Neorhizobium galegae bv. orientalis str. HAMBI 540: one gene and its partners. The protein of the gene in region 1 binds, or shares a complex with, the protein of each later gene. Links are inferred from orthologs where the notes say so. Each region holds a gene or a part of one and is shown in the gene's direction. Other genes may lie near its edges. The genes, in order: dnaN, dinB and RG540_RS21190.

Region 1 (4,984 bases):
AAGTCTTCGTCAATTCACGGCAGACCGCCGCGCGCCGGCCAGTTCCGAGCACTTCGGCGGCAGCGGCGAGCGTTGCGCCGATGCGATGCGGCGATTCGAAGAAGATCAGCGTTGCCGGCACTTTCGAAAGCTCGGCCAGCCGGTCGCGGCGGCCCTTGTCCTTGACCGGCAGGAAACCGGCGAACAGAAACGCGTCGGACGGCATGCCGGAACCGACGAGCGCTGCGAGCGGCGCAGAGGCGCCGGGGATGGGCACGACCTTGTGGCCGGCCTGGATCGCCATCTGACCAAGCCGGTAACCGGGATCGGAGACCAAGGGGGTGCCGGCATCGGAGACCAGCGCCACCGATTTTCCTTCTTCCAAAGCCGCGATCAGCTTCGGTCCGACCTCGTCGGAATTATGCTCGTGGTAGGCATAGGGCCTGTTGACGATGCCATAGCGGTCGAGCAGCACGCGGGTCACCCGGGTGTCCTCGCAGGCCAGCACATCGGCGCCGGAAAGCGTTTCGAGCGCACGCAGCGTGATGTCGCCGAGATTGCCGATGGGGGTCGCGACCAGATAAAGCGCCGGCTCCAATGGCCGCGCAGGTACGAAAGTATTGGCGACGCGATAGCCGCGCTGGCTGCTCTTCAGGTCATCGGTCAAGGGGCGTCACGCGTAAAAGGATGGTCATGTGCCTTTATGGGCAAGCGGACCGGCTTCGGCAAGTAAAGCCCAAGCTGTTGAGAACGCATATTTTCTGTGTGCAGCGCGTGAGACAGATGCGAAATGACTTGCTAACGCCTTGTTCACCTCTTGCTTTTCGAACGGGTTGTCTGCCATTTTGCCGGTCCACATCATCCGGCTGGCCCAAAGCCGGCAGAATATCAGGGTCCGGCCCTGCCGGATCGCCACGGTCGAAAGCGATTGCGTCCATGCGTATTACTCTTGAGCGGTCAAACCTTCTGAAGTCGCTGAACCACGTGCATCGCGTGGTGGAGCGACGGAACACCATCCCGATCCTCTCCAACGTGCTGATGCGCGCGGCCGGCGCCGGTCTCGACCTGAAAGCGACCGACCTCGATCTCGAAATCACCGAAGCCCTTCCGGCCATGGTCGAGACTGCCGGCGCCACGACGGTTCCCGCGCACCTGCTTTACGAAATCGTCCGCAAGCTGCCGGACGGTTCGGAAGTACTGCTCGCCACCAATCCGGACGGCAGCTCCATGACGGTGCAATCCGGGCGCTCGAAGTTCTCGCTGCAGTGCCTGCCGGAATCGGACTTCCCCGACCTCACCGCCGGCAGCTTCACACATACGTTCAAGCTGAAGGCGACCGATCTGAAAATGCTGATCGACCGCACCCAGTTCGCGATCTCCACCGAGGAGACCCGCTATTACCTGAACGGCATCTTCTTCCACACGATCGAAGCCGACGGGGACCTGAAGCTTCGCGCGGTCGCGACCGATGGTCACCGTCTGGCCCGCGCCGATGTAAAGGCGCCATCGGGTTCCGAAGGCATGCCGGGCATCATCATCCCCCGCAAGACGGTCGGCGAGCTGCAGAAACTGGTCGATGATCCGGAAGCGGTGGTCACGGTCGAGGTTTCGGACGCCAAGATCCGCGTCACAATCGGCTCGGTCGTGATGACCTCGAAGCTGATCGACGGCACTTTCCCGGATTACCAGCGCGTCATCCCGACCGGCAACGACAAGGAAATGCGCGTCGATTGCCAGAGCTTTACCAGGGCTGTCGACCGCGTCTCGACCATTTCCTCCGAGCGCGGCCGTGCGGTAAAGCTGTCGCTGACCGACGGCCAGCTGACGCTGACGGTCAATAATCCGGATTCGGGCAGCGCCACGGAAGAGGTTGCGGTCGGCTACGACAACGATCCGATGGAAATCGGCTTCAACGCCAAATACCTGCTCGACATTACCGCCCAGCTTTCGGGCGACGACGCGATCTTCATGCTGGCGGATGCCGGTTCTCCGACATTGGTGCGAGACACAGCGGGCGACGACGCGCTCTATGTCTTGATGCCGATGCGCGTTTAACATCATCAAGGCGGCCGGAAGCTCCGGCCGCCTTTTTCATGCGGTTTTCCCAGGTGCGACATTTTTCCTTGCTTTTGCGGCATCAGGGTTCCACATGGGGCAAAAAGGGAGAGGATAAAAAATGGAACTGCGCTTGAAGGAGCGGCTTGGCCGCAAGTTCGATGATGAGATCCGGTTCTTCAAAGGCTGGATCGATGGCCCGAAACGGGTCGGCGCGATCTGCCCCACCTCCTCCGTCACCGCCAAACGCATGGCAAGCGTCATCGACACGGCCTCCGGCCTGCCTGTCCTCGAACTCGGGCCCGGCACCGGCATCATCACCAAGGCGATCCTGAAGCACGGTATCTCGCCGGAAAACCTGGTCTCCATCGAATATTCGACCGATTTCTTCCAGCACCTAGTCCGCACCTATGAAGGCGTGAACTTCATCAATGGCGATGCCTTCGATCTCAAGCGCACGCTCGGCGCCTTGAAGGACACGACATTCGACAGCGTTATTTCGGCAATCCCGCTTTTGAGCTTCCCGATGGAGCGCCGCATCGCGCTGCTCGAAGACCTGCTCGACCGCATCCCGGCCGGCCGGCCGGTGATGCAGATCACCTATGGCCCCGTCTCGCCGATCATTGCCCAACCCGATCGTTACCGGATCAAGCATTACGATTTCGTCGTCCGCAATATTCCGCCGGCGCAGCTCTGGACCTATAGCCGCGGCTGACCATGGCATTCGGCCTCTACATCACCCATCCGCAGGTCCGCATCGATCCGAACGTGCCGGTGCCTCGGTGGGGACTCTCTGACGTCGGCGCCGCCCGCGCTCGCGCGGCCGCCCAATCCGAATGGGCAAGGAAACTCGGCCGGATCATCTCCAGCGACGAGGTAAAGGCGATCGAGACTGCCGAAATCCTCAGCCTCGCCTCGGGCATTTCGATCGAGATCGCCGAGGACACCCATGAGAACGATCGCTCGGCGACAGGCTTTCTGCCGCCGCCACGGTTCGAGGATGCAGCCAACTGGTTTTTCGCCCACCCGGAAGAGAGCTTCAAAGGCTGGGAGCGCGCCGTGGACGCCCAGAGCCGCATCGTCTCGGTGGTCACCAGAATTCTTGCCGAGCACGACCCGAGCACGCCGATCGCCTTCGTCGGCCATGGCGGCGTTGGAACGCTGTTGAAATGCCACCTCACCGGCTCGCCGATCGCCCGCGACCGGGACCAACCGGGCGGTGGGGGAAATCTCTTCTGCTTCACCCTTGCGGACCGGACGCTCTCATGCGACTGGACGCCCATCGAAAAATGGGAAGGGTTCCAGGCATGAACGCTCGTGATCGCCTCATCGTAGGCCTCGACATTCCGACCATCGGCGAAGCCGAAAAGATGGTCTCCGCGCTCGGTGACACCGTTTCCTTCTACAAGATCGGCTATCAGCTCGTTTTCGCCGGCGGTCTCGAACTTGCACGCGATCTGGCAAAGGATGGCAAAAAAGTCTTCCTCGACATGAAGCTGCTCGACATCGACAACACGGTCGCGAAGGGCGTCGAGAACATCGTCAAGATGGGCATGACCATGCTCACCCTGCACGCCTATCCGAAGGCGATGCGGGCCGCGGTCGAGGCTGCCAGGGGTTCGGACCTCTGCCTGCTCGCGGTAACCGTCCTGACCTCGATGGACGAAACGGACCTCGTCGATGCCGGTTACGAATACGATCCGCACACACTGGTTCTGCGACGCTCGGAACAGGCGCTGGCCGCCGGAATGGGCGGTATCGTCTGCTCGGCCGAGGAGTCCGCTGCGGTTCGCAAGATTGTCGGCCCTGATCTGGCGATCGTCACGCCCGGCATCCGCCCTGCGGGTTCGGAAGCGGGCGACCAGAAGCGGGTGATGACGCCGGCCGACGCATTGCGCGCCGGATCGAGCCATCTCGTCGTCGCCCGCCCGATCGTCAAGGCGCCGGATCCGAAGGCGGCGGCGCAAGCCATCCTCGCCGAGATGCAGGGCGTGCTCTGATAATCCGTCGTTGCCGGAGAGATATTCTCCCGGTCGTGATCCGGGATGAGTCCCGGTGGCCGCCGGACAGGTACGCAACACCCGCCATATTGACTCGCCCGGGAATTTGCCGGAAGTCGTCCTAACCGAAAACACGCTGGAGGAGATATCATGGCCAAGGGATATTGGGTCGCTCGCGTCGATGTCCGCGACCCGGAACGTTATAAGGATTATATCGCAGCGGCCACGCCCGCCTTCGAGAAATACGGCGCCAATTTCCTTGCCCGCGGCGGCACCATGGCAGCGATGGAGGGCAAATCCCGCGCCCGCAACGTCATCATCGAATTCCCGTCGATGCAGGCCGCCATCGACTGCTACAATTCGCCCGAATATGCGATCGCCATCAAGATCCGCCAGGAAGTGGCGGATGGCGAAATCGTCGTCCTCGACGGCCTTTAAGAACCGGTTATCGCGGGCGGTGCGGCAGTGGAGACACTTCCACCCGTGCCGCGATTCGGTTAAACAGCACTCATCTCGTCCCACAGGCTCCCGGAGCACGCCATGACCATCAACAACCTTCCGCCGCTCGTCACCGTTTTCGGAGGATCGGGCTTCGTCGGCAGGCATGTGGTGCGTACGCTTGCCAAACGCGGTTATCGCGTCCGGGTCGCCGTTCGCCGTCCGGATCTCGCCGGCTTCCTGCTGCCCGCCGGTTATGTCGGGCAGATCTCGCTGGTCCAGGCGAACCTGCGCTACCGCCAATCGGTCTTGAAGGCCGCCGAAGGCACTTCGCATGTAATCAACTGCGTCGGCATCATGTTCGAGAGCGGCCGCAACACGTTTGACGCGGTCCAGGATTTTGGCGCTCGCGCGGTTGCCGATGCGGCACGTGCTGCCGGCGCCAAACTTACCCATATTTCCGCGATCGGCGCCGATGCCAATTCGGAATCGTCCTATGCCCGCAGCAAGGG
Region 2 (4,895 bases), on another replicon or contig:
ACATAGGCGGCAAACGAACTCGGGCTGTTCTTCGAAGCGAGCGGCACGCGCTTGATGCTGGCGACGACATCGTCCGCCGTGAAGTCGCTGCCGTCGTGGAACTTGACGTTCGGCCGTAGCTTGAATTCCCAGGTCGTATCGTCGATCGTCGTCCAGGACGCGGCGAGTGCCGGCTGGATCTGCTGCTTGGCGTCCTGATTGACGAGGCCGTCGAAGAGGTTGCGCGCCATGGCGCTGTTCGGGCCGACGACATAGAACTGCGGATCCATGGACGTGGTCGAGGCGGCCAGACCAACGGTCAGGTCCTTCGCATGGGCTGCGAACGGTACGGCAAAGACTGACGCTGCCAATGCGGCTGCGATCGTAAGGAATTTCATGATGGAGCTCCTCCGGTGTTTCCGAAATCCGCGCTCTCCCAGCGGAATAGAGATGGCATTAAAGCCTCGGGCCAGAAAAGAAAAATTGCATTTGGTGTTCCGTTCATGTCCTAATGTTATGGGAGAGCCAAGCGCATGCGATTGAAGCCACGACAGGTCGAAGCCTTCAGAAGCGTGATGATGACGGGCGGCATTACCGCCGCCGCCGAGGCGATGAGCGTCACGCAGCCTGCCGTCAGCCGCCTCATCCGCGACCTGGAGGAAATCGTCGAGATCAGGCTGTTCGAACGGGTCGGGACCCGGTTGATGCCGACAGCCGAGGCGACGCAGCTCTTCCGGGAGGTCGAGCGGCTTTATCTCGGGCTCGACCAGATCGCTCAGGCCGCCGACGATATCCGCCGGCACAAGAACATCGTGCTGAGGATAGCCAGCGTCACCTCGCTGGTCCGGCCCTACCTGCATCAGGCGATCATCGATGTTGTCGGCAACCGTCTGGACATCCCACTGGTGATCGATGTCGAAAACAGCCGCCATATCTGGGATATGGTCGAGAAAAACCGTTACGATCTCGGCTTCGTCTTCGGCTCGCCGCGTATGGCCGACAAGAATGCCGTCCTGCTGCACGGTTCGCATGCTGTCGCCGCCATGGCGCCCGGCCACCGGCTGGCGTCTCGCAAGGTCATCACGCCCGCCGACCTTCTGGACGAGCGCGTCCTGATCCCGGGCCGCAATTCGCCGCTCAGGCTGGCGCTGGACCGCGCCTTTTCGAATGAAGACCATCAACCGATCAGCACGATGGAAACCTCGATGCTGAACTGCTGCTATTTCGCTGCATCGGGAATGGGTGTCGGCATCGTCGATCACACCAGCCTTCGGTCCGCCGGCGCCGACATCATCGCTATTCCCTTCGAGCCGAAGATCGAAGTCTCCTACTTCGCCATTCGTCCGTCAGGCGGGCAGCGCATTGCAGTGCTGGACGACATCGTAGGGCGGATGCAGGATATGATGTACGCTGTCAACAATACCAGATGAAGTATGCTTGGGCGGTCGATCGGTGGAAATCGGTGTTTTTGACAGGATATGAACCCGCTAGCGCTTTGCTGGGCAAACCAAGGGCTGTCCCCACTTGATCTAGCGGACGAACCATCTAGCGGACAAGCCGATCCGGGCAAACAAGGGCCTGCGCTGGTCCGCCAAGGCGCAGCCCCTCAACCCGACGCGCAGCGGGTGGCATTCGCAAGAAGAGCCCGCAAGCTGAGGGGCTGCGGCGACATTGCTCGAACTCTTCCACAGCGAGATTCGCGATGAACATAAACTTGAAGCAGCGGTCGCGCAGATCGAGCTTATTTGATGTGATGGAATGATCGTCAGGATCGGGGCACCTGCGTCGAAGCTGCCGCGTGATCGCCGGCCGGGACCGCGCCGCAGCGACTAGGCCGAACCGCTAGCGCGCTGTTAAGCATAAGCCCTCGGGAGCTCTCAGAGCTGGATCGGGCCTCGTCTACCAGCGATTGGCCTCGGCATATGGACGTGTGGTGTTTTGGGGCTGTACTGCTGCTGTCTCTTGCTCCTGATGTTTACAGGGCGAGAACCCCTGAGGCGCCCGGTAGTTTCTGGCTTGGACACCAGCGTCATCGAAATGGTTGATATCGCGGCGAAGACTGCTACGTTCCCCTTCTGTTTCGAGGTAGAAGGCTGGCGGATAACATCACGATCGCTGAAGCCGCCATGAACGACACGAGCTCGCCCACCATCCGCAAAATCGTGCATGTGGACATGGATGCCTTCTACGCATCGGTCGAGCAGCGCGATAACCCTGACCTGCGCGGCAAACCGATTGCCGTCGGTGGATCGGCAGCCCGCGGTGTGGTGGCGGCGGCGAGCTATGAGGCCCGCAAATTCGGTGTTCACTCGGCCATGCCGTCTGTCACCGCGAAGCGCAAATGTCCGGAGCTGATTTTCGTGCCGCCCCGCTTCGATGTCTACAAGGCCGTGTCGCAGCAAATCCGTGAGATCTTCGCAGAGTACACGCCTCTCATCGAGCCGCTTTCGCTCGACGAGGCCTATCTCGATGTCACCGAAAACCTGAAGGGCATGGAGCTCGCCACCGAGATCGCATCGGAAATCCGTGTCAGGATCAAGCAGGTGACCGGCCTCAACGCGTCGGCAGGAATTTCCTACAACAAATTCCTCGCCAAGATGGCGAGCGATCTGAACAAGCCCAACGGCCAGGCCGTCATCACCCCGAAGAATGGACCGGCATTCGTGGAAGCGCTCTCCGTCAAGAAATTTCATGGCGTCGGGCCGGCGACGGCCGAGAAGATGCACCGGCTCGGGATCGAGACGGGCGCAGACCTCAAGCAGAAGACGCTCGAATTCCTCGTCGACCACTTCGGCAAGTCGGGACCCTATTTCTACGGCATCGCCCGCGGATTCGACGAGCGCCAGGTCAGGCCCGACCGGGTGCGCAAATCCGTTGGCGCCGAAGATACGTTCTCGCAGGACCTCCACGCCTACGAGCCTGCCCGCGAAGGGCTTCAGCCGCTGATCGAAAAAGTGTGGGGTTACTGCGAGGCCAATGAAATCGGCGCAAAGACCGTGACACTGAAGGTCAAATATGCCGATTTCACTCAGATCACCCGCAGCAGAACGGTTGCGGCTCCTCTACCAACGATCGCCGAGCTGGAGAACGTAGTCGGCCGGCTGCTCGCGCCAATCTTCCCACCGCGAAAAGGGATCCGCCTGCTCGGCGTGTCGCTGTCTTCGCTGGAACGGCGAGCACCGATCGCGGAATCGCAGCTGTGGCTGGCGCTTTAGAATGCCAGCATTGTCTGAGCAGGAAGGGTTGAACGGCGGAGCGCCCGGCGGAAGCCTATGCGAGATGTCTGGTTCAGGAAGGAGCCCCTCGAGCCAGTTATGCGTTGATCGCGCGTCAGCATAGCGATCTGGCGGTCGTGAAATGGCGCAAGGGGAGCGCGTTGACCCATGGCAGCTCAACAACGTTACAGGATAGACTGCGCCGGCGCTTGGAAATAGTAAACAGTTGGATTTAGCGCGAATTCGCACAATTGACGACTGACAATCTGGCCCTAGCTCCATGCTTTCATCGCGGCAAGGATCCTATGTCAGCACTTATTTCCGTACTCCGCCAAGCCATCCAGCGCTCCAACGACACCACGGTCGAAGGGCGGCAACGTATCTATGCTTCCGCCCGCCGTGGAATAGAAAGGCTTCTTACACGCGCAGACATGCCTGCTGGGCATGGTTCTCTGCCAACCCAACTGCACAGGCTCGAAGACGCGATCAAGGAAATCGAAAGAGAATTCTCGGCGGATGACCGCGACCACACCAGCCTGGAGCTGGAGGGCAATCTGCCCGATCTTTCGACAGAGCGCCGGCAGCGGCGTAGCCGTGCTAAGAACAGCACGTAAGGATGGTGCGTTCGGATTTAGTTTGGTGCGCTCCAGCGGCTCTCCGCTATCGTTGCGCCAGCAACGTTCGCTTCCCGGCCGCCATGCTGGCAATGGCATTCCTGGCGTGGACCGTGCGCGACGAGATTCGATCGCGCGCAAGGCCGCGCTCGTCAGCGACCATTGCGCTGCCCGAGCGCAGCCAAAATAGCGCTCTCGGCAAGTGCTAATTCCTGATCCCTACAATACCGCCATTCGGAAAGCATGAATTTGTGAGCCAAGCCCCAAATATTATCTCACTTGAAGCTCGTACCGGCTTGTCCATCTTAGCGTCAACGTAAGCAGTCCTCCCCGGCAAGATGAGACTCATGCCGATGATTGCAATGGCAACCGGGCTCCACCTGCCAAGCCCTTCCTCAATCAAAAGCGAGCGTGGGAGCTGGTTGAGGAAGGCATAGATATCTTTCTATCGGATCGCGCCAGTCACGATGGGATCGAGTTTGTCGAGCTGGTCCCAAGCGAGCGACGCGCCAAACAGCAGCACCGCAATAATCGGGATAACCAAAAGCACAGCACCACCGGGAACACGCATGACAAAACCTCTCAGCGATTGAGCCCCAGACTCATGCTCCGGCTTCGTTACCGAGAGGTTAATTGCGTCTCGCTTTCGCACAGGAAAGCACACCAGCTGGACTTCTTCTTCGACCCGCACTCCCTTCCATGATTGCTTAGGAGAGTTAGCAAATCGCGGAAGCCATAACTTGCGAGTTACCGACACCATACCGATCCCCATTGAACGGACGGGACGGCCAGCGGCTCGGGAAAGGGCGAGTTAACGCAGGGATGAAGCCGCATCAGGAATGCCTACTAGAGCACCCATCCGAAACTGGCTTTATCTATAGAGCGATGAACAGGTCGCTCGCACGCCTGCGCGCGGAGAATCCGTGTTGCCGTCAGCGCGATAGGACTGATAGCGGTTTGTACACCACTGTGCATGGCTGCCCCCACCCGCGCGAGGCCGGCTCGCGATGGCACCGCCGATGATAGCGACAGCACCGAATGCTGCTAAGGGTACCAGAAACCATCGCTGCGGTGGTGGTAGCCCGTA
Region 3 (4,930 bases), 210 kb from region 1 along the record:
CGCCTGCAGGCTGGCGATATCGCGATAGAGCGTGCGCAGGCTGACGCCGGTCTCGGCGGCAAGTTTGGCGCCGCTGACAGGCTGGCGGTAGCGCCGGAGCGTCTGGAGAAGAGCCAGCAAGCGCTCCGAGCGGGCAACGGTCATTTTGCTGAAACCCTCCGGCCCGATGATGAAGTCGATCTCGATTCGATGGGATCGCCCGGCCCTTCGCTTGCGCTCCGGGCGTTCCTCACTGCAATCGATTCACAGGATCGATTGCTCAGGCTTCGCCTGACCGTTCGTCACCCCACTCGATCCAGTCGCGGAGCAGGCGGTGGGCGATCGCACCCTTGACCGGAGCGAAAAGCGGGGCATCCGGGCCGGCATCGAGCATGGCGGCGGCCTCGGCCCGCTCGAACCAGCGGACATCGGCCATTTCCTGCGGATCGATCTTGATCTCGGTCGATTTCGCCTCGGCGTAACAGCCGATCATCAGCGAATGCGGCATCGGCCAGGGTTGCGAGGCGTGATAGCGGACCCGGCCGGTCTCGATGCCGGATTCCTCGAAGGTCTCGCGGCGCACCGCATCCTCGATTGTCTCGCCAGGTTCCACGAAACCGGCGAGGCAGGAATACATGCCCTCCTGGAAATGGTGGCTGCGGCCGAGCAGGCAGCGGTCGCGCTCCGTGTCGATCGTGAGCATGATGACAACTGGGTCGGTGCGCGGAAACATCATGTGCTGGCACTGGGTGCAGACCCGCTTGTAACCGCCGATCCTGGTTTCGGTCGGCGATCCGCATTTGCCGCAGAACTTGTTGGCCGCATTCCAGTTGAGCAGCGCGACGGCTTGCGCGACCTCGCCCTGCAGCTCTCCCTCGATGAGCTGGTCGCGAAAGAGCGCCCGGGCCTCGGTTGGCTTGTAGTGGCTTGCCAGTTCTTCCGCCGGGATCAGCATCGGCACGGCGATGCGGGGTTCGCCCGTCTCGTGGTAACCGAGCAGCACGGCGTTGTCGAAATCCGGCTTCAGTTCGGCAAGCTCGTAAGGCGAGAACAGCGGGTCGAGGATCTGGCTGTCGTGCTTCAGGATCAGCCGGCTGCCGGTGAAGGCGAGGATATGGGCGCCCTCCACGGCGAGCGCCTTCTCGACGCAATCGTCCTCACGGTATTCGGCGCGGCGGTCGAGCTTGTTGCCGGAAAAAGCCGTCAGCTTGCTCGGTTCGGGATGGGGTGCGTCGGTGTCGAAAAGGTTCGCTGTCATGAAAGGGCTTCAACCAGTTTGTTGAGAAAATCTTGTTTTTGTTGCTCTTCATAGGTCACCGACTGGCCGAAACCCCATATCGGGCCGGGCCAGTTCGGGTCGCCCTCGAACCGGGCGATGACATGGACATGCAGCTGGCGGACGATATTGCCGAGTGCGCCGACATTGATCTTGGTGGCACCGGTCACCGTCTTGAGGGCTGCTGCCACCCTGTTGACCTCGACCGAGAGCAGCGCTTGTTCCGCGGGTGAGAGATCGAAGATCTCGGTCAAGCCGGAGCGCTGCGGCACCATGACCAGCCACGGCCAGCGGCTGTCGTTCTGGATGCGCAGCTGACAGAGGTCCAGCGCCGTCACAAGATCGGAATCGCGGGCAATCCTCGCGTCCAGTTCGAATTCGCTCAAACTTTCCTCCCTTGTTTTTCTGTTCGATAGCAGTTTTTTACAGGGTTGGCTTGCATTTGGAAGCGTTATTGACGATATGGACGGTGGGAGGTTGGTGGTGGACGAGCCACTCGCCAACCGGGTCAGGTCCGGAAGGAAGCAGCCCTAACGAGCCAGGCACGGGTCGCCGTGCCAGCCTCCCACCCTTTTACTTGTACTACCATCTTGGTCAGCTTCCGGCCCGGTCAAGACCGTGCTCAGGATTGGCCCGCGCAGGCTGGCAGGACTGAATGAGCGATACCGGGCCCACATCTTCAAGCACTTCCGCAGCGAATGCCGCCACAGGCAGCGGATACCGGGTGCTCGCCCGCAAATACCGTCCCAAGGATTTTTCGGACCTGATGGTCGGCCAGGAGCCAATGGTCCGCACGCTGACCAATGCGTTCGAGACCGGCCGCATCGCCCAAGCCTATATGCTGACCGGGGTTCGCGGGGTCGGCAAGACGACGACCGCCCGCATTCTCGCCCGCGCGCTGAACTACAAGACGCCAGACATCAACAAACCGACCATCGACCTCAGGATCCCCGGCGAACATTGCCAGGCGATCATGGAAGGCCGGCATGTCGACGTGATCGAGATGGACGCCGCCTCCCATACCGGCATCGACGATATAAGAGAGATCATCGAGCAGGTGCGCTACCGCCCGGTCTCGGCGCGCTACAAAGTCTATATCATCGACGAAGTGCACATGCTCTCGACACAGGCCTTCAACGGCCTGTTGAAGACGCTCGAAGAGCCGCCGGAACATGTGAAGTTCATCTTCGCGACGACGGAAATCCGCAAGGTTCCGATCACCGTCCTGTCGCGCTGCCAGCGGTTCGACCTGCGCCGTATCAGCGCCGCGGACCTGGTTCACCTGTTCACCTCAATATTGGAAAAGGAAGGCATTCCGGCCGAGCCGGAAGCGCTCGCCATGGTCGCGCGTGCGGCAGAAGGGTCGGCACGCGACGGGCTGTCGCTGCTCGACCAGGCGATCGCGCACGGCGGCGGAACCGTCGTTGCCGAGACCGTGCGCGGCATGCTGGGGCTCGCCGACCGCGCCCGCATCGTCGACCTTTTCGAACATATCGTGCGCGGTGACGTGACGGCGGCGCTTTCGGAATTCACGGCGCAATACGAGGCCGGCGCCAATCCGGTCGTGGTGCTGACCGATCTCGCCGATTTCACCCATCTGACCACCCGTTTCAAATATATCCCCGATGCCGCCAACGATCCTTCGATCAGCGAAGTGGAGCGCGTGCGCGGCCGGGAATTTGCAGACGGCGTGGCGGTCAGCACCCTGTCGCGCATCTGGCAGATGCTCCTGAAGGGCATTCCGGAAGCGGAAAACTCCTCGCGCCCGGCGGGTGCTGCGGAAATGGTGCTGATCCGGCTGACGCATGCGGCCCATCTTCCCTCCCCGGAAGATGCCGCCCGCAGGCTTGCGGATTTCTCCAATGGCGATGGCCAGCGGGCGCCGGTTCCGAACGGCAATGGTGGCGGGCGTCCCGTTTCGCCGCCGCAGTCGCCGGTCAATGCGCGCGGCACGGAGATGGCGAGCCCGCGTATTCCGGCTGGCGGGCCGACCGCCATGCTGCAGGCCGTGCCGAACACCATGCCGCGGGACATGCCCGTCGGCCGCACCGAAGAACAGCCGGCCGAAAAGCCGGTGCCGAAGGTTCCGGTCAATTCGATATCGGATATCGCCGACCTCTGCTCCAAGAACCGCGATCCGCGGCTGAAGGCGCTGCTGCGCAATTTCGTGCGGCTGGTAAAGATCGAGCCGGGTCGGCTGGAGATCAACCTTTCCGGTGACGCGCCGAAGACCATTGCCGGCGACCTGAAGGCGCGGCTGGAGGAATGGACCGGGATTACCTGGTGGGTGACGCTCAGCAACGAGGCCGGAGAGCCAACGCTGGTCGAATCCGAAAAGAGCGTGCGGGAGGCGCAGTTCACCGACGCGCGCGCCGATCCGGACGTGGCGGCGATCCTCGCCCAGTTCCCCGGCGCACGGATCACCGACGTGCGCATCCGCGTGACGGAAGAGGATGAGAACGAGGCCGAGGACCTGCCGGCAGCGGCGACCGCGGAATCCGAAGAGGGCGACATCCTGCCCGGCGACGACATCGAGCTATAAAGGAAGAGGACAGACAGATGCGCGACATCATGGGCATGATGGGCAAGGTCAAGGAAATGCAGGCCAAGATGGAAAAGATGCAGGCGGATATCGCCACTCTTGAAGTCGAAGGCACGTCCGGCGGCGGGCTGGTGACCGTGCGGCTGAACGGCAAGGGCGACATGCTCGGCCTCAAGATCGATCCGTCGCTGTTCAAGGAAGACGACGTCGAGATCCTCGAAGACCTGATCGTCGCCGCCCACAAGGCTGCCAAGGAACGCGCCGAGGCGATCACCGCCGAAAAGACCAAGGAACTGACCGCCGGCCTGCCGATCCCACCCGGCTTCAAGATGCCGTTCTGATCCTGGTTGATGGAATAGGGAGGTTCCGATGACGCTTGCGTCGCTTCTGGTTTTCGCAGCGGCACTTTTCGTGGCCGCGGGTTCGCCTGGTCCCAGCATCGCTGCGCTCGTGGCGCGCGTCCTGTCCAAGGGTTATCGCGACGTACTGCCGTTTCTCGCGGCGATGTGGGTCGGCGAAGCCGTGTGGCTTTCGTTTGCGGTCGCAGGCCTTGCCGCCATCGCCGAGAGTTTTCATGTCGTCTTCGTGGCAATCAAGTGGATCGGCGTTGCCTACCTCCTCTATCTCGCATGGAAGATGTGGTTCACCGAACCCGCCGGCTCCGGCGAAGACCTTCCGGAAAATCGCTCCGTGCCGAAGATGTTTTTCGCCGGCCTCACCGTGACGCTCGGCAATCCCAAGATCATGATGTTCTATGTGGCGCTGCTGCCTTCGATCATCGACCTCGGCGGCGTGACGCTGACCGGCTGGCTGGAACTGGTCGCCGCGATGTTCCTTGTGCTCGTGATTGTCGATCTTGCGTGGGTGCTGCTCGCCGCCAAGGCCCGCCAGTTCCTGAAAAGCCCTCGGGCCGTGAGGATCGCCAACCGGGTTTCGGCCGGCGCGATGGCCAGTGCGGCAGCGGCGATCGCGACGCGCTAGGTCTCGAACGTCGGCCTCCAGCGGCGGCCGATCGGTGCGGCCAGGAAGCGGGCTCTTTCTGCATCCGACAAGGCCTTGCCGACGGCCGCCAGCATTTCCGCGATCATGACGCGCTCGTCGGCATAAAGTTCGTGGCGGACGGGATCGCTCGG

What was found.
Region 2: the proteins of dnaN (region 1) and dinB are in contact, whole or in part, in a solved structure (PDB 1OK7), measured with the Escherichia coli proteins. The link is inferred for Neorhizobium galegae bv. orientalis str. HAMBI 540 from one-to-one orthologs.
Region 3: the proteins of dnaN (region 1) and RG540_RS21190 are in contact, whole or in part, in a cryo-EM structure (PDB 8GIZ), measured with the Escherichia coli proteins. The link is inferred for Neorhizobium galegae bv. orientalis str. HAMBI 540 from one-to-one orthologs.

Annotation. Positions count from the first base shown.
Region 1 is NZ_HG938353.1:4,613,980-4,618,963, reverse strand. The notes cover bases 1-2,974. They hold dnaN (DNA polymerase III subunit beta), read left to right. Parts: upstream 1-915; coding sequence 916-2,034; downstream 2,035-2,974. Other genes in these bases: RG540_RS22300 (histidine phosphatase family protein), read left to right, coding at 2,752-2,974; pmtA (phospholipid N-methyltransferase PmtA), read left to right, coding at 2,156-2,749; rsmI (16S rRNA (cytidine(1402)-2'-O)-methyltransferase), read right to left, coding at 1-646. Outside these bases: more of RG540_RS22300, read left to right, coding at 2,975-3,345; pyrF (orotidine-5'-phosphate decarboxylase), read left to right, coding at 3,342-4,034; RG540_RS22290 (DUF1330 domain-containing protein), read left to right, coding at 4,185-4,472; RG540_RS22285 (complex I NDUFA9 subunit family protein), read left to right, coding at 4,575-4,984. UniProt on the Escherichia coli protein: Confers DNA tethering and processivity to DNA polymerases and other proteins. Acts as a clamp, forming a ring around DNA (a reaction catalyzed by the clamp-loading complex) which diffuses in an ATP-independent manner freely and bidirectionally along dsDNA.
Region 2 is NZ_HG938354.1:1,552,236-1,557,130, forward strand. Bases 1,265-4,149 are described here. They hold dinB (DNA polymerase IV), read left to right. Parts: upstream 1,265-2,105; coding sequence 2,106-3,194; downstream 3,195-4,149. Other genes in these bases: RG540_RS29880 (LysR family transcriptional regulator), read left to right, coding at 1,265-1,409; RG540_RS29890 (hypothetical protein), read left to right, coding at 3,500-3,808. In the rest of the region: RG540_RS29875 (ABC transporter substrate-binding protein), read right to left, coding at 1-377; more of RG540_RS29880, read left to right, coding at 513-1,264; RG540_RS33520 (hypothetical protein), read right to left, coding at 4,254-4,379. UniProt on the Escherichia coli protein: Poorly processive, error-prone DNA polymerase involved in translesion repair and untargeted mutagenesis. Copies undamaged DNA at stalled replication forks, which arise in vivo from mismatched or misaligned primer ends.
Region 3 is NZ_HG938353.1:4,408,631-4,413,560, reverse strand. The notes cover bases 1,434-4,353. They hold RG540_RS21190 (DNA polymerase III subunit gamma/tau), read left to right. Parts: upstream 1,434-1,910; coding sequence 1,911-3,797; downstream 3,798-4,353. Other genes in these bases: RG540_RS21180 (LysE family translocator), read left to right, coding at 4,167-4,353; RG540_RS21185 (YbaB/EbfC family nucleoid-associated protein), read left to right, coding at 3,815-4,138; RG540_RS21195 (HIT domain-containing protein), read right to left, coding at 1,434-1,641. In the rest of the region: RG540_RS21205 (helix-turn-helix transcriptional regulator), read right to left, coding at 1-144; nudC (NAD(+) diphosphatase), read right to left, coding at 260-1,237; more of RG540_RS21195, read right to left, coding at 1,234-1,433; more of RG540_RS21180, read left to right, coding at 4,354-4,778; RG540_RS21175 (MOSC domain-containing protein), read right to left, coding at 4,775-4,930. UniProt on the Escherichia coli protein: Part of the beta sliding clamp loading complex, which hydrolyzes ATP to load the beta clamp onto primed DNA to form the DNA replication pre-initiation complex.